Regions from separate parts of the Rahnella sp. 2050 genome, predicted to be linked through region 4. Evidence: predicted binding sites of a transcription regulator. Region 4 holds the regulator's gene; each other region holds the start of a gene.

Region 1 (5,577 bases), on a different contig from region 4:
ATTCTCAGCGACAAAAAAGACAAACTGGGTATCCCGAAACCGGCAGCGATTTACCACATGGACGATTATGTGCATCGCGGTATGGCGCGCGCAGTGAAGGAATATACCGAGATCGCCAGACTGATGGGCGGCACCAATTTGCGCTTCAGCAAGCCGGGCGTTTATGGCAACAACCAGCATATTACCGGCACGATGAGCATGGGGCATGACCCGAAAGATTCCGTGGTGGATGCGTTCGGACGTACTCATGACCATGAAAATCTGTTCATCACCAGTACCGGTGTCATGCCGACCTCGGCCACGGTCAATTCGACGCTGACCGCTGTCGCACTGGCGTTACGCACTGCTGATCATCTTGCCAAAACTGCGCTATAGGCTGACTGACATGACTCTGAATCGTTTAACTCAAAAACGTCTGACGGGCGCGTTGCTGGCCTTTGGCCTGAGCCTGACGGCGGGCACAGCTTATGCCGCGTTATCGCCGGAACAGGATGCGCTGATCAGGAAAGGCGAATATGTCGCGGTCGCCGGGGACTGCGTGGCCTGTCACTCCACCGAAGGCGGCAAACCGTTCGCCGGTGGCCTCGGACTGGCAACGCCACTGGGCACTATTTACTCGAGCAACATTACACCGTCTAAAAAAGACGGTATCGGCAATTACACGCTGGAGCAATTTGAACACGCGGTGCGTGATGGCGTGCGCGGTGATGGTGCGAATCTGTATCCGGCGATGCCGTACACCTCGTATGCCAAAATCAGCGATGACGACATGAAAGCGCTGTACGCCTACTTTATGCAGGGCGTGGAGCCGGTGGATGTGCCGTCAACGCCGACGGCGCTGCCGTTCCCGTTCAACGTGCGTTTGTCGATGGCAGGCTGGAATTTACTGTTCCTCGAAAAAGGCGCGTTTAAAGCCGATCCGTCGAAAAGCGATCAGGTCAACCGTGGCGCGTATCTCGGCGAGGCACTGGCGCACTGCAGCACCTGCCATACGCCGCGTAATGCGCTGATGGCCGAGCAGGGCGATAAAGCGCTGGGCGGCAGCAGTCTGGGCACCTGGTTCGCGCCGAACATTACGTCGGATGCGGTCAGCGGGATTGGCAACTGGAGCACCGGTGAGATCGCCGGTTACCTGAAAACCGGTCACGCGCCGGGTAAAGCACAGGCGGCAGGGCCGATGGCGGAAGCGATCGACCATAGCCTCAGCCATCTGAGTGACAGCGATTTGCAGGCAATTGCCGTCTGGCTGAAACAGACCACGCCGGTCAGTCAGCAAGGGCAGGCGAGAGCCGCAGACCAGTTCGGATCACCGGCAAATTATGCCGATACTTTGCGTGGTGTTCCGCGTCCGGCTGATGCCGATAAAATGACTGGCTGGCAGGTTTATGACGGCTATTGTGCCAGTTGCCATCAGCCCGACGGCCGTGGCAGCAAGGACGGTGGCCTGCCGTCGCTGATCAATAATACAGCGCTCGGGCACCTGAACAGCGACAACCTGGTGATGGCGATTCTGCATGGCGTGCAGCGCGGGCCGGAAAGCAAAGATGTCGCGATGCCAGCGTTTGAGCATTTACTGTCGGATACGCAGGTCGCTACGCTGAGCAATCAGTGTTGCGGCAGTTTGGTAACGATCAGGCGAAAGTGACATCTGACCGCGTGAAAGAATTGCGTGCAGGTGGCAAACCTTCGCCGTTGCTTGAACTGGCGCACTGGGGCATGGGCATTGCGGGACTGGTGGTTATCCTGCTGATTGCGCTGTTCTTTGTACGTCGCCGACGTCGTCATTAATCTGTACTGAACAGCAATAAAAAAGGCTGACATTCTGTGTCAGCCTTTTCTTTTCGTGCAGGGATTAAAGGACTTTGTGCGGACCGAAACATTCGTAATGAATGTTGGCTTCGCTGATGTTCATCGCCAGCAGTTGTTTCGCTGCAAACTGCATAAAGCCGACCGGACCGCACAGGTAGAAATGCATCGCCGGATCGCTCAGCTGTGCGCTGACTTTGCTCAGATCCATCAGCCCTTCATACTGAAAATCTTCACCGGGTAAATCATTCGCCTGTGGCCGGTTATACCAGACATGGCTTTCCAGTTGCGGCAGGTTTTTCTGCGCGCTTGTCACTTCACCGGCAAATGCGTGCACGGCACCGTTTTCAGCCGCGTGCAGCCATTGTACCGGCGCATGATGTCCGCGTTCTGCCAGCGTATTGAGCATACCCAACATCGGCGTCTGACCAACACCTGCAGAAATCAGCGCCACCGGCGTGGTATCGCTGATATCCATAAAGAAATCACCGTGAGGGGCAGCAAGATGAATGATGTCGCCCGGCTGCGCAAAATTATGCAGGAAGTTGGATACGGCACCTTGCCCTTCGCGTTTTACCGCGATGCGGTAGGTTTTGCCGTTCGGTGCCTGGGTCAGGGAATACTGGCGGATTTCCTGATTTTCCAGTGAGGCATCGCGGATATATACCGCCAGATATTGCCCCGGCTGGAAGTCGGCCACCGGTTTACCGTCGACAGGTTCCAGCAGGAAAGAGGTAATCAGCTCACTCTGCGGTTGTTTTTCGGCGATGCGGAATTCACGCGTGCCGCGCCAGCCACCCGTTTTTTCTGCGCTGTCCTGATAAATCTCGGTTTCACGGTTAATAAACACATTCGCCAGCACGCCATAGGCTTTGCCCCATGCATCCAGCACTTCCTGACCCGGACTGAACATTTCATCCAGCGTTGCCAGCAGGTGAGCGCCGACAATATTGTATTGTTCAGGCTGGATGGTGAAGCTGGTGTGTTTTTGCGCGATGCGTTCCACTGCAGGCAGCAGCGCCGCCAGATTTTCAATATTAGCGGCATAAGCGCAGATGGCATCAAACAGCGCCTGACGCTGATCGCCGTTGCGCTGGTTGCTCATATTGAAGATGTCTTTCAGTTCGGGATTATGCGCGAACATACGGTCATAAAAGTGTGCGGTCAGTTTCGGACCGGTCGCAGCGAGCAAAGGAATAGTGGATTTAATGGTGGCGATAGTGGCTGAATCAAGCATGGTGAACACCTTGTCTGTGATGATTTTATTTAAACATGTATTTTAAATGCATCTTATATAAACCCACTATTTCTGTAAACACCCCCTAAAGGGGTAAGGGCTTTTCCCGACAGGGGCTGAGTCACAAAGCTGAAATTTGTACATGTTCAGGTGAATATTTATCCCTTGATTATGGACAGATGTTCGCAGATCAAAGCCTTGCTGTATCTGGAGCCAATCGTTTGCCTAAAAACCTCAAACTGACCCTATCCGAAGGCCGCTTAAACATTTACACTGTGGCGCAGAACCCGGAAGGGGCGTTTATTTTTAGTTTGTTGAGTCAGGAGATGCGGATGTTAAAGCGTGAAATGAACATTGCCGATTATGATGCTGAGCTGTGGGCAGCAATGGAAAAAGAAGTTGTTCGTCAGGAAGAACATATCGAGCTGATTGCGTCAGAAAACTATACCAGCCCGCGTGTCATGCAGGCTCAGGGTTCGCAACTGACCAACAAATATGCAGAAGGCTACCCGGGCAAACGTTATTACGGTGGCTGTGAGTACGTCGACATCGTTGAACAACTGGCTATCGACCGTGCAAAAGAATTGTTCGGTGCAGATTTCGCCAACGTTCAGCCGCACTCCGGCTCACAGGCAAACTTCGCGGTGTATACCGCACTGCTGCAACCGGGCGACACCATTCTGGGGATGAACCTTGGCCATGGCGGTCACCTGACGCACGGTTCACCGGTTAACCTTTCCGGTAAACTGTATAACGTGGTGCCTTATGGTATCGACGAAAGCGGCGACATCGATTACGAAGACGTGAAACGTCAGGCCGAACTGCACAAACCAAAAATGATCATCGGCGGCTTCTCTGCATTCTCCGGTATCGTTGACTGGGCAAAAATGCGTGAAATCGCCGACAGCGTTGGCGCTTACTTCTTCGTTGACATGGCACACGTTGCCGGTCTGATTGCTGCGGGCGTTTACCCGAACCCGGTTCCACACGCACACATCGTGACCACCACCACGCACAAAACGCTGGCTGGCCCACGCGGCGGTCTGATTCTGGCGAAAGGCGGCGACGAAGAGTTCTACAAAAAACTGAACTCTGCTGTCTTCCCGGGTGGTCAGGGCGGCCCGCTGATGCACGTGATTGCCGGTAAAGCGGTAGCACTGAAAGAAGCGATGGAACCTGAGTTCAAAGCTTACCAACAGCAGGTGGCTAAAAATGCACAGGCAATGGTGGCTGTAGTTCTGGAACGCGGCTACAAAGTGGTTTCCGGCGGTACGCACAACCACCTGTTCCTGATGGATCTGGTCGATAAGAATCTGACCGGTAAAGAAGCCGATGCCGCTCTGGGTCGCGCTAACATCACTGTGAACAAAAACAGCGTACCTAACGATCCGAAGAGCCCGTTTGTGACCTCTGGTGTGCGTATCGGTACCCCGGCTGTGACCCGTCGTGGTTTCAAAGAAGCTGAAGTGCGCGAACTGGCTGGCTGGATCTGTGACGTGCTGGACAACGTGAACGACGAAGCAACGATCGAACGCGTTAAACAGAAAGTTCTCGACATCTGTGCACGTTTCCCGGTTTACGCGTAATATTTGCGAAGCCGTTAAGCTGCTAAAACCCGCTACGGCGGGTTTTTTTATGGGCATGTATCAGAATTTGTGAGCTGGCAGACATTACGGGAGTATGAAAGCGTCTGCGGATTGCTAGCGATTGTGAGCTTTGTCAAAGTATTGGCCTCACACCGGAGGATTTATGGAATTGCGTTCCACGCGCTGGCTTGCACTCAGTTATTTCACCTATTTTTTCAGTTACGGTATTTTTCTTCCTTTCTGGGGCCTGTGGCTTAAAGGTGAGGGGATCTCCTCCGAAAGCATCGGCTTGTTGCTGGGTGCGGGTCTGGTCGCCCGTTTTCTCGGCACGTTAATCATTTCTCCGTCCATCAAAGACCCGTCTTACCTCATCACCGGTTTGCGTATTCTGGCGCTGCTTACGCTGGCGTTTGCCGTCGGGTTCTGGTTTGGCAACGGCTGGGCTTGGCTGATGATCAACATTGCCGGTTTCAGTCTGTTTTTCGGTCCGCTGGTGCCGCTGACCGATGCGCTGGCAGGCACGTTGCAACGCCAGATCAATATGGATTACGGCAAGGTGCGTGTCTGGGGCTCCATTGCCTTCGTGATTGGATCGGCGGTGACCGGCAAGCTGGTTGAGGTCTACGGTCATAAGGCGATTTTGTACACACTGACCGCAGGCGTGGCCGCGATGTTGCTCGGTATGTTGCTGCGCCCGAGCGTGAAGCCGGTGGGAGAGCCGCGTACCAGCGGTGCGCCGGGTATTTCGTGGAAAGCGTTGCTTGGCGAAAAACCAGTCTGGCGTTTCCTGTTATGTGTGACGCTGTTGCAGGGCGCCCATGCGGCGTATTACGGTTTCAGTGCAATTTACTGGCAGGATGTGGGCTATTCTTCCACGACCATCGGCTATTTGTGGTCGCTGGGCGTCGTGGCGGAAGTGCTGGTCTTTACCTTTAGCAAACAGCTGTT
Region 2 (5,577 bases), on a different contig from region 4:
CATCCAGCGGCATATCAATTGGCTGGTTGTCGAAATGGCTGTCTTTCAGAGAAAGATGCATTTCTTCGGTGGCTTCACCGATGACCGCGTAAGGTGCTCGTTCACGCTGGCAAATCGCATCGAACTGTTCAAGCTGCGCCGGAGACACCGCCAGCACATAACGTTCCTGTGATTCGTTACACCAGACTTCCAGCGGGCTCATGCCCGGTTCGTCGTTCAGGATGTCACGAAGCTGGAAACGCCCGCCACGGTTGCCATCGCTGACCAGTTCCGGCATGGCGTTAGATAAACCGCCGGCACCGACATCATGGATAAATAAAATCGGGTTGGCTTCGCCCAGTTGCCAGCAGCGGTCGATCACTTCCTGACAACGGCGTTCCATTTCCGGGTTGTCGCGCTGTACGGAAGCAAAATCCAGATCGGCATCAGACTGGCCGGAAGCCATAGAAGACGCCGCGCCGCCACCCAGACCGATATTCATCGCCGGGCCGCCAAGTACAATCAGTTTCGCGCCAACCGTGATTTCACCTTTCTGCACGTGATCGGCACGGATGTTGCCGATACCGCCCGCCAGCATGATCGGTTTGTGATAACCGCGCAGTTCAGGGCCGTTGTGACTATTGACGTTTTCTTCGTAAGTACGGAAGTAGCCCAGCAACGCCGGACGACCGAATTCGTTGTTAAATGCTGCGCCGCCCAGCGGGCCATCGGTCATGATATCCAGCGCGGTAACGATACGATCCGGCTTACCAAAATCTTCTTCCCACGGCTGTTCAAAACCAGGAATACGCAGGTTTGACACGGAGAAACCGACCAGACCGGCTTTCGGTTTCGCGCCGCGACCGGTTGCACCTTCGTCACGGATTTCACCGCCGGAACCTGTGGCCGCACCTGGCCACGGAGAGATCGCCGTCGGGTGGTTATGGGTTTCGACCTTCATCAGGATATGCGCCTGCTCCTGATGGAAATCGTACAGACCGTCTTTCGCATCGGCGTAGAAGCGACCGACCTGCGAACCTTCCATCACGGCGGCGTTATCTTTATACGCGGACAGCACGTGATCGGGAGTGTGTTCGAACGTGTTCTTGATCATCTTAAACAGGGATTTCGGCTGCGTTTCGCCGTCGATAATCCAGTCTGCGTTGAAGATTTTGTGACGGCAGTGTTCTGAGTTTGCCTGTGCGAACATATACAGTTCGATGTCCGTCGGGTTGCGCCCCAACGACGTAAAGGCATCCATCAGATAATCAATTTCGTCCTGAGCCAGTGCCAGACCTAATTTGGTGTTGGCGGCTTCCAGAGCGCCACGGCCAACGCCCAGGATATCCACATGCTGCACCGGGGCCGGCTGATGCTGCGCAAACAGCGCGCTGGCGTCTTCCAGATGACCAAAGACAGTTTCCATCATGCGGTCATGCAGTAATGCGCCCAGTTCATTCCACTGTGGTTCGGTCAGTTGCGGCGCCTGTACATAAAATGCCAGACCGCGTTCCAGACGCACAACCTGCGACAAGCCGCAATTGTGTGCAATATCGGTAGCTTTGGAAGACCACGGAGAAATGGTGCCAGGGCGCGGGGTAACCAGCAGTAAACGACCAGAAGGAGCGTGTTCAGCGAGAGAAGGACCGTATTTCAGGAGGCGTTGTAACTTGGTTTGTTCGTCCGAACTCAGCGGCGCGCTGACATCGGCAAAATGTACATATTCGGCGTAGATATCGCTGACCGGAAGACGGGCTTCCTGACAACGGGACAACAATTTGTTAATGCGAAAAGCCGACAAAGCGGGCGAACCACGCAGTATTTCCATAATCACAGATCTCTCGTCTTCGAAGACACTGACCACAGTGCTTCTTTGGGCGCAACAGGGGGAAAACGCGGGCTATTATAAAGAAAGCTGACGCCCGACGAAACCGTTTGCGCAGGGAAACTTGATATTCATTTATAGCCCCACATATTTTACGGATATCATGAATAAAGTTGCAGACTGCCGTTTTGTTGAGCAAAATGCGTCAGCACTGGGGATATAGCCATACTAACTGCACAGCATAGCGTAAAAAAACAAGAGCGCCGCAGCGAGATAACTATTTGACGCGACTAAAAATTAATTATGTTCTGATGGGGATCGCCGCCCTGTTACTGGCGCTGGCTTTATGGCCGGCAGTCCCGTGGCACAGAGGTGAAGGCGACCAACTGGATCAAATAAAATCCCGTGGAGAATTGCGCGTAAGCACGCTCAATTCTCCACTGACTTTTATGAACTCCCCGGAAGGCAATCTCGGTTTCGATTACGAACTGGCTAAACGCTTTGCAGATTATCTGGGCGTGCAGCTGGTCGTGACACAGCACACCACGATTGAGAGCATGTTCGACGATCTGGATCATGATAATACTGACATGCTGGCTTCCGGTCTGGTGTACAACAATGAGCGGCTGAAAAACTACCGTGCTGGCCCGGAATACTATTCCGTTTCCCAGCAACTGGTTTACCGGCAGGGATCAGTGCGCCCGAAAAGCTTCGCAGACATCAAAGGCTCGCTGGTGGTGTCTGCTGGCAGCGCGCATATCGCCACACTGGAAGCCGCCAGCAAAAAGTATCCCGACCTCGCATGGACCACGACCGATAAGATGTCACCACGCGATCTGTTGCAGCAAGTCGAGAACGGTAAACTTGATTATACGCTGGGCGATTCGGTGACCATCGCCCTGATGCAGCGTGTTTATCCGCGTCTTGCGGTGGCTTTTGATGCGACTGACGACGAACCTGTGACCTGGTACTACCGCAAACAACCTGATGACGATAGCCTTTCTGCCGCCATGCTGGACTTTTTCAGCCAGATTTCAGAAGACGGCACCCTGGAAAAGCTGGAAGAGAAATATCTCGGGCACGTGGGCGATTTTGATTACGTTGATACCCGGACTTTCCTCAATGCCATCGACAGTACGCTGCCGGATTTACAGCCGCTGTTCGAAAAGTATGCCGGGAATATTGACTGGCGTTTACTGGCGGCTATCGCCTATCAGGAGTCCCACTGGGATCCGCAGGCAAAATCCCCGACCGGTGTACGGGGTGTGATGATGCTGACCCGCGCTACCGCTGGCGGATTGAATGTCGACGACCGCACGGATGCCGAACAAAGCATCCGTGGCGGTGCCCAGTATCTGTCGCATCTGATGGATAAAATGCCGGAATCTGTTCCGCAGGATGAACGGATCTGGTTTGCGCTGGCAGCCTATAACATGGGTTACGGCCATATGCTGGATGCCCGCAAACTGACGGCGCAACAGAAAGCCAATCCGGACAGCTGGGCAGATGTGAAACAGCGTCTGCCGATGCTGAATCAGAAACGCTTCTTTAGCCGGACGACTTACGGTTATGCACGCGGTACACAGGCATATAACTATGTGGAGAATATCCGTCGTTATCAGCTGAGTCTGGTGGGATATCTGATGGAAAAGGAAAAACAGCAGGCACAGAAAGCGGCCTTGCAGGCTCAGTTAGGTCAGGGATATCCGGTGGTGAATGCGCAGGAAGCGCTGGCACCGTAAGACTGGCAGGCCTGTTTCTCAGGCCTGATCATCTGCCGCATCACCGGCCTGCGCGGCACGCTCTGCCAGTCGCAGCGCTTTTTTCTGGCTGCGGCGAAAACGAAAAAATGCACTCAGTTGTTCCGAACACGCTTCTGCCAGCACACCCGCCGTAATCTCCACCTGATGATTCATGCCCGGATGGCGCAATACATCGAGCAAAGAGCCCGCTGCGCCGGTTTTGGCATCAGCGGCACCATACACCACGCGACGGATCCGGCTGTGGATCATCGCCCCCGCGCACATAACACAAGGTTCCAGCGTAACGTACAATGTGGCATTGAGCAGACGATAATTTTGCACGGCGTTGCCGCCCTGACGTAATGCCATGATTTCGGCATGCGCTGTCGGATCATGATGGCCGATAGACCGGTTCCAGCCTTCACCAATCACCTGATTGTCTAAAACCAGTACCGCCCCCACAGGCACTTCACCCTCATCCTGCGCTTTCAGCGCCAGATTCATAGCATGTCGCATCCAGTGTTCATCATCATTTATTACTGCCAACTCTGCGTCTGCCACTTCAACCTCAATCATTTTTTACCGGCAGACATTTTATCTGAATTTTGCGCTGGCGGTTATTCCAGTTGCTGTAACTCGCCCTGTTTACTGACGCGAAAACGATGCTCACAAAAGAACAACAACGGATTGTCCTGTTTGCTGTCGCTGTATCCGCTGTAAAGTTTAAGCGGTGAGCCAATGCGGCTTTCGAGTTGCACGACTTTCTCTTCACCCAGACAACGCAAGGGCAGCACCCATCCGCCTTTGCCACGGGCGATCCGGCTGCCGACCAGACGAACCTGCGGCAAAAACAGGGACGTATTATAGACCTGCTGCACCAGATTTTCCGGCGACCCGGTGATCAGCCAAACTTCGGTATCCTCGCTGTCGAGATATTCACGCAGCCTGCGCTGCACCACCGGAAACTCCACCACTTTCTCGCGAAACGCAGCGACAAATTGCAGCTCCAGTGCTTTCAGACGCGCTTCACCGTGGCCGAAAGTAATCGACCACAGTAACAGGCTCATGGGCCAGCGCGCGGCGCGCCCGTGAATAAACAGTCCGATTCCCACCAGCGGCAGAACCGGCACGACTAAAATCAGATTCTGCGGCATCCGCCTGAGCAAAAACCGCAGAAAGCTACCGAACATATCCTGCTGGTGCAGGGTGCCATCAAGATCAAAAAAGACCACCCGCCGATCAGGCTTCTTACTCAATCCGCTACTCCTCGGGATCGTTGAACCCCATCAACCAGGTAAAAATAAAACCAGCCAATACCGTAATGACTAAACCCGTCAGATACAACATCACTTTGCCGGAAATAATGGTCAGCGCCAGCGGCAGCCCGGAAATACCAAACGTGATAACTGTCGCGACTTTCCAGTAACAGATTAGCGCACCACCGACGGCTCCGCCCAGACACGCACCAATAAAAGGGCGGCCGAGCGGCAGCGTAACACCGAATATCAGCGGTTCACCGATGCCGAGAATGCCCACCGGTAGCGCCCCTTTAATCACTTTTTTCAGCCGCGGGTTTCGGGTTTTAATATAAACTGCGATTGCCGCTCCCACCTGCCCCACACCGGCCATGGCTAAAATCGGCAGCAGCGGATTAGAACCATGTGCCTGGATCAGCTCAACGTGGATCGGCACCAGCCCCTGATGCAGACCGGATAACACCAGCGGCAGAAATGTCCCTGCCAGCACCGCGCCCACCAGTAATCCGCCTTTATCAATAGCGATATTAACGCCATGCGCGATGCCGTCAGAGATATAGCCACCGATCGGCTGAAGGATGACAATCGCCAGTGTCGCAGTGATAAGTGTAGTAATCAGTGGATTGAGGATCAGTTCGACCGACTCCGGCAGCCACTGACGCAACCTTTTCTCCAGCCAGCACATCAGCGCAACGACCAGCAATACTGCGATCACACCGCCGCGACCGGGCTGTAAAGCTTCACCAAACAGGGTAATTTGCGCCAGTGCAGGGCT
Region 3 (5,577 bases), on a different contig from region 4:
GCCAAGATGTATGTGGATGAAATCTTCTCCGGACTTGATTACGCCAACTTCCCGAAAATCACCGTCATCGAAAATAAGATGAAAGTGGATGAAATGGTCACCGTGCGCGATATCACCCTGACCAGCACCTGCGAACACCATTTCGTGACCATCGACGGCAAAGCGACCGTGGCGTATATCCCGAAAGACACCGTAATCGGCCTGTCGAAAATCAACCGCATTGTGCAGTTCTTCTCACAGCGCCCGCAGGTTCAGGAGCGTCTGACCCAGCAGATACTGGTTGCCCTGCAAACCCTGCTCGGCACCACCAATGTCGCGGTTTCCATTGATGCGGTGCATTACTGCGTGAAAGCGCGTGGTGTGCGTGACGCGACCAGCGCAACGACGACGACTTCGCTCGGTGGTCTTTTCAAATCCAGCCAGAATACGCGACAAGAATTTTTAAGAACCGTCCGCCATCCGTCGTAACTAAAGCCGCAGCGGTGTTCGCTGCGTTCGGAGACCCGAATCACTGACATCAGTCAGCTCATCGGGTTCTTCTCGCTGGCTGCCATGCTGCAACTTCATTTACTTGGATGGTAGCCACCCTGATTTTCTTCCCTTATTCTTAAATATCTCAATAATCTTCAAAAGGAATGTCAGGGTGCGCTCACGTATTGCCACGCTCGACTTTGCCCGTGGTCTCGCCATTTTTGGCATTCTTCTGCTCAATATCAGCGCCTTCGGTTTACCGAAAGCCGCTTACCTGAATCCGGCATTTGCCGGAACGCCTTCAGCTTCTGATACCTGGACCTGGGCGGTGCTCGACGCGCTGGCGCAAGGCAAATTCCTGATGATGTTCGCCATGCTGTTTGGCGGCGGTCTGTTTTTATTGCTGCCGCGCGGCAAACACTGGATCCAGGCCCGGCTGTCGATTTTATTACTGTGCGGTTTTCTTCATGCCACCCTGATGTGGGACGGTGATATTTTGCTGTCATACGGGCTGATTGGTCTGGTGTGCTGGAGGATGGTGCGGGAAGGGCGCAGCAGTCAGTCGCTGATTTCAACGGGCATCATTTTGTATCTGATCGGTGTGGCGGTGCTGGCGATGCTGGGGTTTATTACCTCGCCAAAGCCCGGTAGTTTCTGGCTTCCGGGACCGGCGGAAATTCAGTATGAACAATACTGGCGGCTGAAAGGGGGTTGGGAAGCTATCCGCAACCGGCTCGATTTACTGTCATCCAGTTTGCTGGCGATTGGCGCGCAATACGGCTGGGAACTGGCGGGCGCCATGCTGATTGGCTCCGGCCTGATGCGCAGCGGATGGCTCAAAGGTGCGTTTCGCGTCTCGCATTACCGCAAGGTCGCCGCCGTACTGTTACCGCTTTCATTGCTGATTCAGATCCCGGCGATTTATCTGCAATACCGTACCGGCTGGGACTACCGCTGGAGCGGTTTTCTGTTGCAGGTGCCGCGTGAAATTGGCTCGCTGATGCAGGCGGTGAGCTATCTGGCGCTGTGCTACGGCTTCTGGCCGCTGATTTCCCGCTGGCGCATAACGCACTGGATTTCGCAGACTGGCCGCATGGCACTGACCAATTACCTGTTACAGACGCTCATCTGCATCACCTTCTTCAATGTTTTCGGCTTCTATCAGCACTTTGACCGCCTGCAGCTGGTCGCACTGGTGCCGCTGGTCTGGGTGTGCAATGTGCTGGTGACATTGCTGTGGCTGCGTCATTTCCGCCAGGGGCCGGTGGAGTGGCTCTGGCGTCAACTGACGGCGAAAGCAGCGGGTGAAGAACTAAAAGCTGCCTGAACCTGACGTTGATATATCATCCTAAATGATGGATTTGGGATGAAGGTTGCATATTTGTATGTAAACGTTTTCTTTCCTGTGACGAGATTCACGCAGGCGTTTTCGCAAAATGTTTAGGATAGCGGTCGTGCCTCTCCGATGACCACTACACTAAAAAAGGAAACGCCATGCGCACTTCACCTCGCTTCTCTTTGTCTGGTTTCTTTACCTCCTGGGTCAAAAATTTCCGTATTCCTCCGTACCATTCCCTGACTGATCACGGAGCGACGCATGGTCACAATTCGTGATGTCGCCCGGCTGGCGGGGGTTTCTGTCGCCACCGTGTCACGTGTTCTGAACAATCCGTCTATTGCCAGCAAAGAAGCGCGCGAGCAGGTGTTACAGGCCGTCGCCACGCTGGGATACCGGCCCAATGCCAATGCGCAGGCACTGGCGACGCAAAGCAGCGATACCATCGGCGTGGTGGTGATGGATGTTTCAGACCCGTTCTTTGGCGCGCTGGTGAAAGCCGTTGATACCGTCGCGCAGCAGCATCAGAAATACGTCCTGATAGGCAACAGCTATCATATTGCTGAAAAAGAAAGGTACGCCATTGAAGTTCTGATTCGTCAGCGCTGTAACGCACTCATTGTGCATTCCAAGGCGCTGGGGGATGACGAGCTTTCGCGATTTATGGATCAGGTGTCGGGCATGGTGCTGATTAACCGTGTCATTCCGGGCTACGAGCACCGCTGTGTCTGGCTTAACAACGTCAGTGGCGCGGAAATGGCAACCCGCCTGTTGCTGTCCCAGGGGCACCAGCGCATTGGTTACATCGGTTCAAGTCATGGTATCGAAGACGATTTGCAGCGCTACCAGGGCTATTCGCAGGCAATGACGCAGGCACATCAGAGCGGAGATGCGCCACCTGCTGCATGGCGGGCGCAAAGTTCGCCGGATCTGCAGGGCGGGGAAGCGGCGATGGTGGAACTGCTCGGGCGTAATCTGCACCTCAGCGCGGTGTTCGCCTACAACGATTCGATGGCTGCGGGGGCGATGGCCGTGTTGAAAGAAAACGGAATTAACATTCCCGATGACTTTTCGCTGATCGGTTTTGATGACATTCCGATTGCCCGCTATACCAGCCCGAAAATGACCACTGTGCGTTATCCGATCGTTTCCATGGCGACGCTTGCCACTGAACTGGCTTTAAAAGGTGCGGCAGAACAGTTAGCTGCGGGCATTTCGCATTGCTTCATGCCTACGCTGGTCAGACGCCACTCGGTAGCTCCCTGGCAAAATGTGGCACCCGTCACTTATTGATCAAATAACGCGATGTAACCGTTTTCAATCTGTGAGAACTTTCACAGTTTATTAACATCGGGCGCATTATGATTCATTCGTTTTCAATATGATTCAATTTGGGTCCGGTTTACCGGACTTGTTTCACAGCGAGTCAGGACGTTATAAGTCAAGGATGGCAGGCACCCACAATCGTGACGTGGAGCTGTACTGCTCCCGCAGGGATTTCCGGTGCCAAATTCTGTAACACCCTACATAACCGGAGATACAAATGAATAAGAAGGTCTTCACCCTGGCGACTCTGGCTGCAAGCATGATGTTTGGTTTTGCCGCACATGCTGCTGATACTAAAATCGGTGTCACCATCTACAAATATGACGACAACTTCATGTCCGAAGTTCGTAAAGCCATTGAGAAAGATGCGAAAGCCACTCCAGATGTGCAACTGCTGATGAATGACTCGCAAAACAGCCAGTCTACCCAGAACGACCAGGTTGACGTTATGCTGGCGAAGGGTGTTAAAGCGTTGGCCATTAACCTGGTTGACCCGGCTGCTGCCCCGGTCATCATTGAAAAAGCCCGCGGTGCTGGCATTCCTGTCGTTTTCTATAACAAAGAACCTTCGCGTAAAGATTTAGACAGCTACGACAAAGCCTATTATGTCGGGACTGATTCTAAAGAATCCGGCGTGATCCAGGGTGAGCTGATTGCTAAACACTGGAAAGCTAACCCGGCCTGGGATCTGAACAAAGACGGCGTGATTCAATACGTGCTGATCAAAGGCGAGCCGGGCCATCCGGATGCTGAAGCGCGTACTAAGTACGTCATCAGCACCCTGAATGGCAAAGAAGGCCTGAAAACTCAACAACTGCAGCTTGATACCGCCATGTGGGATACCGCACAGGCGAAAGACAAGATGGATGCGTGGTTATCCGGTCCTAACGCTAACAAAATCGAAGTGGTTATCGCCAACAACGATGCGATGGCAATGGGTGCTGTAGAAGCGCTGAAATCTCATAACAAAACCAGCATTCCGGTATTTGGTGTGGATGCCCTGTCAGAAGCGCTGGCACTGGTGAAATCTGGCGCAATGGCCGGTACCGTGTTGAACGATGCAAACAACCAGGCGAAAGCCACGTTTGATCTGGCGAGAAATCTGGCTGACGGTAAACCAGCGGCCGAAGGGACTAACTGGAAAATCGAAAACAAAGTCGTGCGTATTCCTTACGTCGCTGTGGATAAAGACAACCTGTCTTCCTTCGTGAAATAAGAATGCAACGGTAGCAGTAAAGACAGACAGCAATAAAAAACAAAGCTAAGCAGTGGCAAAAATAATTGCGGTTAAGCCGTAAATAAAGACTAAGTATGATTAGACGTTAATGCTTATCTGACAGGACGTCATGTCGCTCTGCGTGTGGTGCGTATACCGGCCATACGCAGGGCTGACATCAGGTATTAATACACCCGTTTATTTTTATCTTTAGCCAGGTATAACTATGGCCGATAATACGTTATCTGACACAACATCAAAACCGGACGAATTCCTTCTGGAAATGAGTGGTATCAATAAATCATTTCCTGGCGTCAGGGCGTTAGATAATGTGAATTTAAAAGTGCGTCCTCATTCTATTCACGCCCTGATGGGTGAAAATGGCGCCGGTAAATCCACATTATTAAAATGCCTTTTCGGGATATACAGCAAAGATTCCGGTACCATTCTTTTTCAGGGACAGGAAGTTAATTTTAAAAGTTCGAAAGAAGCGCTGGAACAAGGCGTGTCGATGGTCCATCAGGAATTAAACCTGGTGTTGCAACGTACGGTCATGGACAACATGTGGCTGGGACGTTATCCGACCAAAGGACTATTTGTCGATCAGGACAAAATGTACAAAGACACCAAGGCGATTTTCGACGAACTGGACATTGATATCGACCCGCGCGACAAGGTCGGTAAGTTGTCCGTTTCGCAGATGCAGATGATCGAAATCGCTAAGGCGTTTTCCTACAATGCAAAAATCGTCATTATGGACGAACCGACGTCCTCGCTGACGGAAAAGGAAGTGAACCATCTGTTCACCATCATCCGTAAGCTGAAAGATCGTGGCTGCGGCATTGTGTATATCTCGCATAAGATGGAAGAAATCTTCCAGCTGTGCGATGAGATAACCATTCTGCGCGACGGTCAGTGGATTATTACTCAGCCGCTGGAAGGCCTGGACATGGATAAAATCATTTCCATGATGGTCGGCCGCTCACTGAGCCAGCGTTTCCCTGACCGCCAGAACGTACCGGGTGAAGTTATCCTCGAAGTCCGTAATCTGACCTCGCTGCGCCAGCCTTCCATTCGTGATATTTCCTTTGATTTACACAAAGGGGAAATCCTCGGAATTGCCGGTTTAGTCGGTGCAAAACGTACAGATATCGTCGAGACGTTATTTGGTATCCGCGAGAAAGTCGCCGGAACCATTAAATTACACGGCAAAAAAATTAATAATCAC
Region 4 (5,577 bases):
TTCTGCAGGATATCCACGTAAGCGAAACGCTCGCCACAGGCTGAAAGCGCCTGAACAGCCTGAGCGGAGAAACCGCAGCTTGGCAGTTTTGGCGAACCTTTCATGTACAGCAGAATCGGGTTTTCAGAAACTTGCTTCTGAATTTTTTCAATTGTTGGAGTGGTCATTTCTTGCTTCCTCAAGCCGGTACAGGCTGTCACGATCATTACTCTTCACGCGCAGCATAAAGAGACGGTGCGCAATCACAATACCTTCTATTGTAACGATGGCAGCCATCAGATAAAAACGCCATTTTTTGTGGGGTCTTTCTCAATACTGGCATTTTGTTTAACAATCTTTAATGTGTGCGCTCAGGCTCACATCTTTAAACATTCATTGAGAATAACATTTTTGGCGTTCACCGATAACGCCAGATTTGCAAAATTCCATTCTTTAACTTAAATATTAACACCATGAAAAGTGGTTATTTTTTTGACTAAAAATGGCGGTTATTTCGACATAAAAAAAGCCATTAACTTTTTCTCACAATATGATCTAGAATCGAGTCAATTCGTGCTTTTTTGTCAGGTTCTTTTAGGCAATACTCTGACATCCCTGATGTTTAACCTACCACTCATGGTAACGAAGCTATGCGCTTACTGTTCACGCTTTTTGTGCTGCTCTTTACCCAGCTATTTCTGAATATGGCACATGCATCGCCGCAGACACGTGTTTCTGCCGATCAGCGTAAAAGCCATGTTAATCAGGCTGCACCTGAAGAACGGCGAAAGCGAAAAACGGTGGCCGCGAAAACCAGTAAAAAAACTAAAATCGCGCCAGTGACAGAACAAAAAATTCAGGACAAGAATTCGAAGAAGAAAGTTAAAAGTACCGAACTGGCTAAACGAAAGACCACGACGGAGAAAAGTGTCAAAACGACCCGGGCCGAAAGTAAAAAAGAAAAGACACTGAAGACCACGCGGGCCGAAAGCAAAACAGTGAAACACGCCAAAACCCGTTCACTCGCGAAAAACAGCACGGAAAGGGTCAGTAAAAAAGAAGCGTATGGCCGGCACCGTAAAGGTAAAAAGCCCGAAGAAGACAGCAAACCGATTACGCTAAGTGCAACGCATAAAAAACGCTATCAGCATGCCCAGCAAACGGCGATGACCAAACTGATGCATCAGGTAGGAAAACCGTATCGCTGGGGCGGAACCTCGCCGAATACCGGTTTTGATTGCAGCGGCTTAGTCTATTACGCCTACAAAGATTTGATCCGTATTAAAATGCCACGCACAGCGAATGAAATGTATCACCTGCGCGATGCGGCTCCGGTTAAACGCGGCGAACTTGAAAGCGGTGATCTGGTGTTCTTCAGAATCAATAACCGCGGCGCAGCAGACCATGTTGGTGTTTACGTGGGGAACGGCAAGTTTATTCAGTCTCCAAGAACGGGCGAAGACATTAAAATCACCTCTCTCGGCGACGATTACTGGCAAGATCATTATGTGGGTGCACGCCGGGTAATGACGCCGAAAACGATCCGATAATAAACAATTCGTTAAGTCTGAAGTTTCGCTAATCAGCCATTGAATAGCATTTAACGAAGAGTTTCTGCAGGGAAGAGTATCGGCGGTAACGGCCACTGCGTAAAATTGAAAAGGGCGATTCCTGTAACAGGAATCGCCCTTTTTTATGGCGGTTCACTTACTGAATCAGTTCATCACCGCAGTGAAGCTGAAAGCGATAATCATAAGCAAAGCGCATACCGTGGTGATCAACGATAATTTCAGGTTGCTGTCCATCAAACCCCCTTTCGGATCAAATTGTGGCATTTTTTAAGCCACACTAATTGTGTGCCAACGCATTTTCGCATAATTAACATTTAAAATCTTGTGCTGAATGACAATGTATCCCTGAGAATTTTACTTCCACTTTCCTGCATTATAAGAGAAAATTGTCGGTTAACACGCCTGTGTGCCGGTTGATTTCACCCGAGAGCATTTCACGCCTCATTCTGAAGAATCCACCCAACGATTTCACTGCCCTTTTAGAAGCCAGCAGTGAGATCCACGCAAGCAAACGATTAACATAATGCTAACGTGCTGAAACACGTGAGTTCAGGAGTCATTGTTTACATGGCAACGATTAAAGATGTCGCAAAGCGCGCTGGCGTTTCCACTACAACCGTGTCGCACGTCATCAATAAAACACGTTTCGTCGCCGAAGAAACCAAAGAAGCGGTTCTCCTTGCAATCAAAGAGTTACATTACTCGCCGAGTGCTGTAGCCCGCAGTCTGAAGGTCAATAACACCAAAACGATCGGTCTGCTTGCCACCTCCAGCGAAGCGCCCTATTTTGCCGAAGTGATTGAAGCCGTAGAAAACAGCTGCTTCTCCAAAGGCTATACGCTGATTTTGTGTAACTCGCATAATAATCTGGAAAAACAACAAGCCTACCTGCAAATGCTGGCGCAAAAACGCGTCGATGGCTTGCTGGTGATGTGCGCGGAATATCCTGATGAGTTGCTCAATATGCTCGAGGAGCACCGTTCGATCCCAATGGTGGTCATGGACTGGGGCGAAGCGCGTAAGAACTTCACCGACAGCATTATTGATAATGCTTTCGAAGGGGGTTACATGGCCGGGCGTTATCTGATTGAACGCGGTCATCGTGATATTGGGGTGATCCCGGGCCAACTGGCACGTAATACCGGCGGTGGCCGCTTCCAGGGTTTTGTGAAAGCACTGACTGAAGCCAATATTCCGCTGCGTGACGAATGGGTGGTTCAGGGCGATTTCGAGCCGGAATCGGGCTATCAGGCGATGCATAAAATTCTGATGCAGAAGCACCGCCCGACTGCCGTATTTTGTGGCGGCGATGTGATGGCAATGGGCGCAATCTGTGCCGCAGACGAACTGGGCCTGCGCGTCCCTCAGGATATTTCCGTAATCGGTTACGACAATGTGCGTAACGCCCGTTACTTCTCCCCCGCGCTGACAACCGTGCATCAGCCGAAAGAACGTCTGGGTGAAATGGCCTTTACCATGTTGCTGGACAGAATTGTCAGTAAGCGTGAAGAGTCTCAGACCATTGAGGTGCATCCGAAACTGGTCGAACGCCGTTCCGTAGCCGATGGTCCGTACCGCGATTACCGCCGTTAACAGATATCGAACGCCTGCAGATGCAGGCGTTTTTTTCTAATCACGCAGCCATTCCTGATTCATGGTTTCTGTATCGCCCATATATTCCAGCAACCAGGCCAGCGAGGGTGACGGATTGCTTTGATCCCACGTCAGGCAACACGGGCTGTCGGGAAACGTATTTTCCAGCGTCAGCACCTGCAACTTTTTCTGTTCTATCCACGGCGTGACGCGATGAACCGGCATCATACCCACGCATAAGCCTTCGGTCAGGCATTCCAGCGCACAGGTCCAGTCTGGCACGACCAGCCGCCGCTGGTTATCAAGCGTCCATGTATCCCGCTTAGGCAATGTCCGGGAGGTGTCTTCCAGACAGAGTGCAGGATAAGGCCGCAACTCATCATCATTCAGCGCGCCGGATAACTGAGCCAGCGGATGTTGCGGGCTGACGACGCAATGCCAGTCCATAAATCCCATGTCACGAAAACTGAAGCCCCCGCCAACCGGTATCGCGCGTGTAGCACCGATCGCCACGTCTGCCCGCCCGTCAACCAGCGCATCCCAGACACCATTAAACACTTCTGAGTGAATAATGAGTTCGGTGTCCGCAAAATGGCGGTAGAAATCGAGCACCAGACGCCGTGTCCGTGCGGGTTTTACAATCCGGTCAACCGCCACACGTAATTCGCCGCGCCAGCCGTTCGCCACCTGCTGACACTGCCGGCGCGTGGCTATCATTTTTTTTGTCAGAATCCGCGCTTCATCGACAAAAACCTTTCCCGCAGGCGTCAGTACCACGTCACGATGGCGACGTTCAAACAACGGCACGGCCAGCCACTGCTCAAGCTGACGGACGGTATAGCTGATAGCAGAAGGTACGCGGTGCAAATCTTGCGCTGCCGCACTAAAACTACCTGTTCTTGCCACGGCATCTACCACTTCAAGGGCGTATTCTGACCACATAATTCAGCCTTCAATATTTTTGATAGCAGAGTGCAAATATTAGCGTTTCACAAGCCTGTTATCAAAGCGTTAAACTCCGCCTCCGGTATGTAATCTGCATCACATCATCTGCAATAAATAAATTAATGAGACGATAATGAAACCCTCCTTTGGATTTATGCTCTATCTCGCGGGACTGAGCATGCTGGGCTTTTTAGCCACTGATATGTATCTGCCTGCGTTCAGCGCCATGCAAACCAGTCTGATGACCAGCCCCGGGATGATCAGCGCAAGTCTGAGCATTTTTCTCGGCGGATTTGCTCTCGGTCAGTTGTTATGGGGGCCGTTGTCAGACAGGATCGGCCGTAAACCGGTATTGCTTCTTGGTCTGACACTGTTTGCGGTCGGTTGTCTGGGCGTTATCTGGGTTGAGAATGTACGCGCCCTTCTGGCCCTGCGCTTCTTACAGGCGATGGGCGTTTGTGCCGCCGCAGTCACCTGGCAGGCAATCGTTGTTGACCGTTTCTCTGCCGATGTGGCGAAAAAAACCTTCGCCAGCATTATGCCGTTAGTGGCTCTTTCTCCGGCACTGGCACCATTACTTGGTGCGTGGGTACTCAATCATTTTGACTGGGAAGCCATTTTTGCTCTGCTGACCGCAGTCGCCGTCGTCCTGGTGCTGACGACGCTGACTCTGCGTGAGAATAAACCGGCAAAACAAGCGAAGGCTGATAAAACAGGGTTTGCGACGTTACTGAAATCGCCTGTTTACAGCGGGAATGTCATGATTTATGCCGCCTGTTCAGCCGGATTCTTTGCGTGGTTAACGGGTTCACCGTTTATCCTGAGCGACATGGGTTATTCACCCGGTGCCATCGGGCTGAGCTATGTCCCGCAGACTATTGCTTTCCTGCTTGGTGGTTTTGGTTGCCGTGTTGTGATCAGCAAGCTGGACGGTAATAAAATTCTGCCATGGTTACTGGCGGGTTACGGCGTCAGTATGGTGACTTTGTTCTGTGTTGCCATGTTCACGGATGCCGGGCTGATTAGCCTGCTGATCCCTTTCTGTCTGATGGCTTTGGTGAATGGTGCAACCTACCCAATTGTTGTCGCAAATGCATTAATGCCGTTTCCTGCTAATACAGGCAAGGCGGCAGCATTGCAAAATACGCTGCAGCTCGGGCTGTGCTTCCTTGCCAGCTTGCTGGTTTCCGCATTTATTGTGCATCCGCTCATGGCGACAGTCACGATCATGCTGTCTACACTATTGTTGGTAGTTTTGGGCCGCTGGCTCTCTTTGCAGCATGAAAGCCCGCAAGACAATGGACAGGAATCAGAGCAGGAAGCTCAGACAAGGCATGCTAATTAATAGTGATAATACCCTGATGTAACAGTCACTTAACGGGCATTTTCATTCATCACGATTAACTATTGAGAATGCCTGCCAGCGAGCCTATACTCAACAAAACCAAATAAAATAGCACTTTTACAAAACTTTTATCACATACTTAAG

What was found. The regulator PurR, encoded in region 4, represses purine synthesis genes. The targets are predictions, from matches to a motif close to CANGCAAACGTTTGCNTG.
Region 1: the regulator PurR is predicted to act here: its motif matches at 3,254-3,271, upstream of glyA (serine hydroxymethyltransferase).
Region 2: the regulator PurR is predicted to act here: its motif matches at 1,904-1,921, upstream of purL (phosphoribosylformylglycinamidine synthase).
Region 3: the regulator PurR is predicted to act here: its motif matches at 1,888-1,905, upstream of galS (HTH-type transcriptional regulator GalS).

What each region holds. Positions count from the first base shown of each region.
Region 1 covers NZ_JBEPKE010000001.1:1,477,910-1,483,486, reverse strand. The annotation lists gene ABIC79_RS06570 (GMC family oxidoreductase) at 1-375, shown strand, start outside; partial or broken gene ABIC79_RS06565 (cytochrome c) at 386-1,788, shown strand; gene hmpA (NO-inducible flavohemoprotein) at 1,853-3,043, opposite strand; gene glyA (serine hydroxymethyltransferase) at 3,376-4,629, shown strand; gene ABIC79_RS06545 (3-phenylpropionate MFS transporter) at 4,793-5,577, shown strand, end outside.
Region 2 covers NZ_JBEPKE010000002.1:816,225-821,801, reverse strand. The annotation lists gene purL (phosphoribosylformylglycinamidine synthase) at 1-1,810, opposite strand, end outside; gene mltF (membrane-bound lytic murein transglycosylase MltF) at 2,086-3,546, shown strand; gene tadA (tRNA adenosine(34) deaminase TadA) at 3,565-4,122, opposite strand; gene yfhb (phosphatidylglycerophosphatase C) at 4,164-4,802, opposite strand; gene ABIC79_RS11045 (PTS transporter subunit EIIC) at 4,807-5,577, opposite strand, start outside.
Region 3 covers NZ_JBEPKE010000001.1:1,022,811-1,028,387, reverse strand. The annotation lists gene folE (GTP cyclohydrolase I FolE) at 1-468, shown strand, start outside; gene yeiB (DUF418 domain-containing protein YeiB) at 644-1,798, shown strand; gene galS (HTH-type transcriptional regulator GalS) at 2,069-3,100, shown strand; gene mglB (galactose/glucose ABC transporter substrate-binding protein MglB) at 3,351-4,349, shown strand; gene mglA (galactose/methyl galactoside ABC transporter ATP-binding protein MglA) at 4,576-5,577, shown strand, end outside.
Region 4 covers NZ_JBEPKE010000006.1:191,130-196,706, reverse strand. The annotation lists gene ABIC79_RS20655 (Grx4 family monothiol glutaredoxin) at 1-167, opposite strand, end outside; gene ABIC79_RS20650 (hypothetical protein) at 148-276, opposite strand; gene ABIC79_RS20645 (C40 family peptidase) at 630-1,529, shown strand; gene cydH (cytochrome bd-I oxidase subunit CydH) at 1,695-1,784, opposite strand; gene purR (HTH-type transcriptional repressor PurR) at 2,118-3,143, shown strand; gene punR (DNA-binding transcriptional activator PunR) at 3,180-4,085, opposite strand; gene punC (purine nucleoside transporter PunC) at 4,222-5,433, shown strand.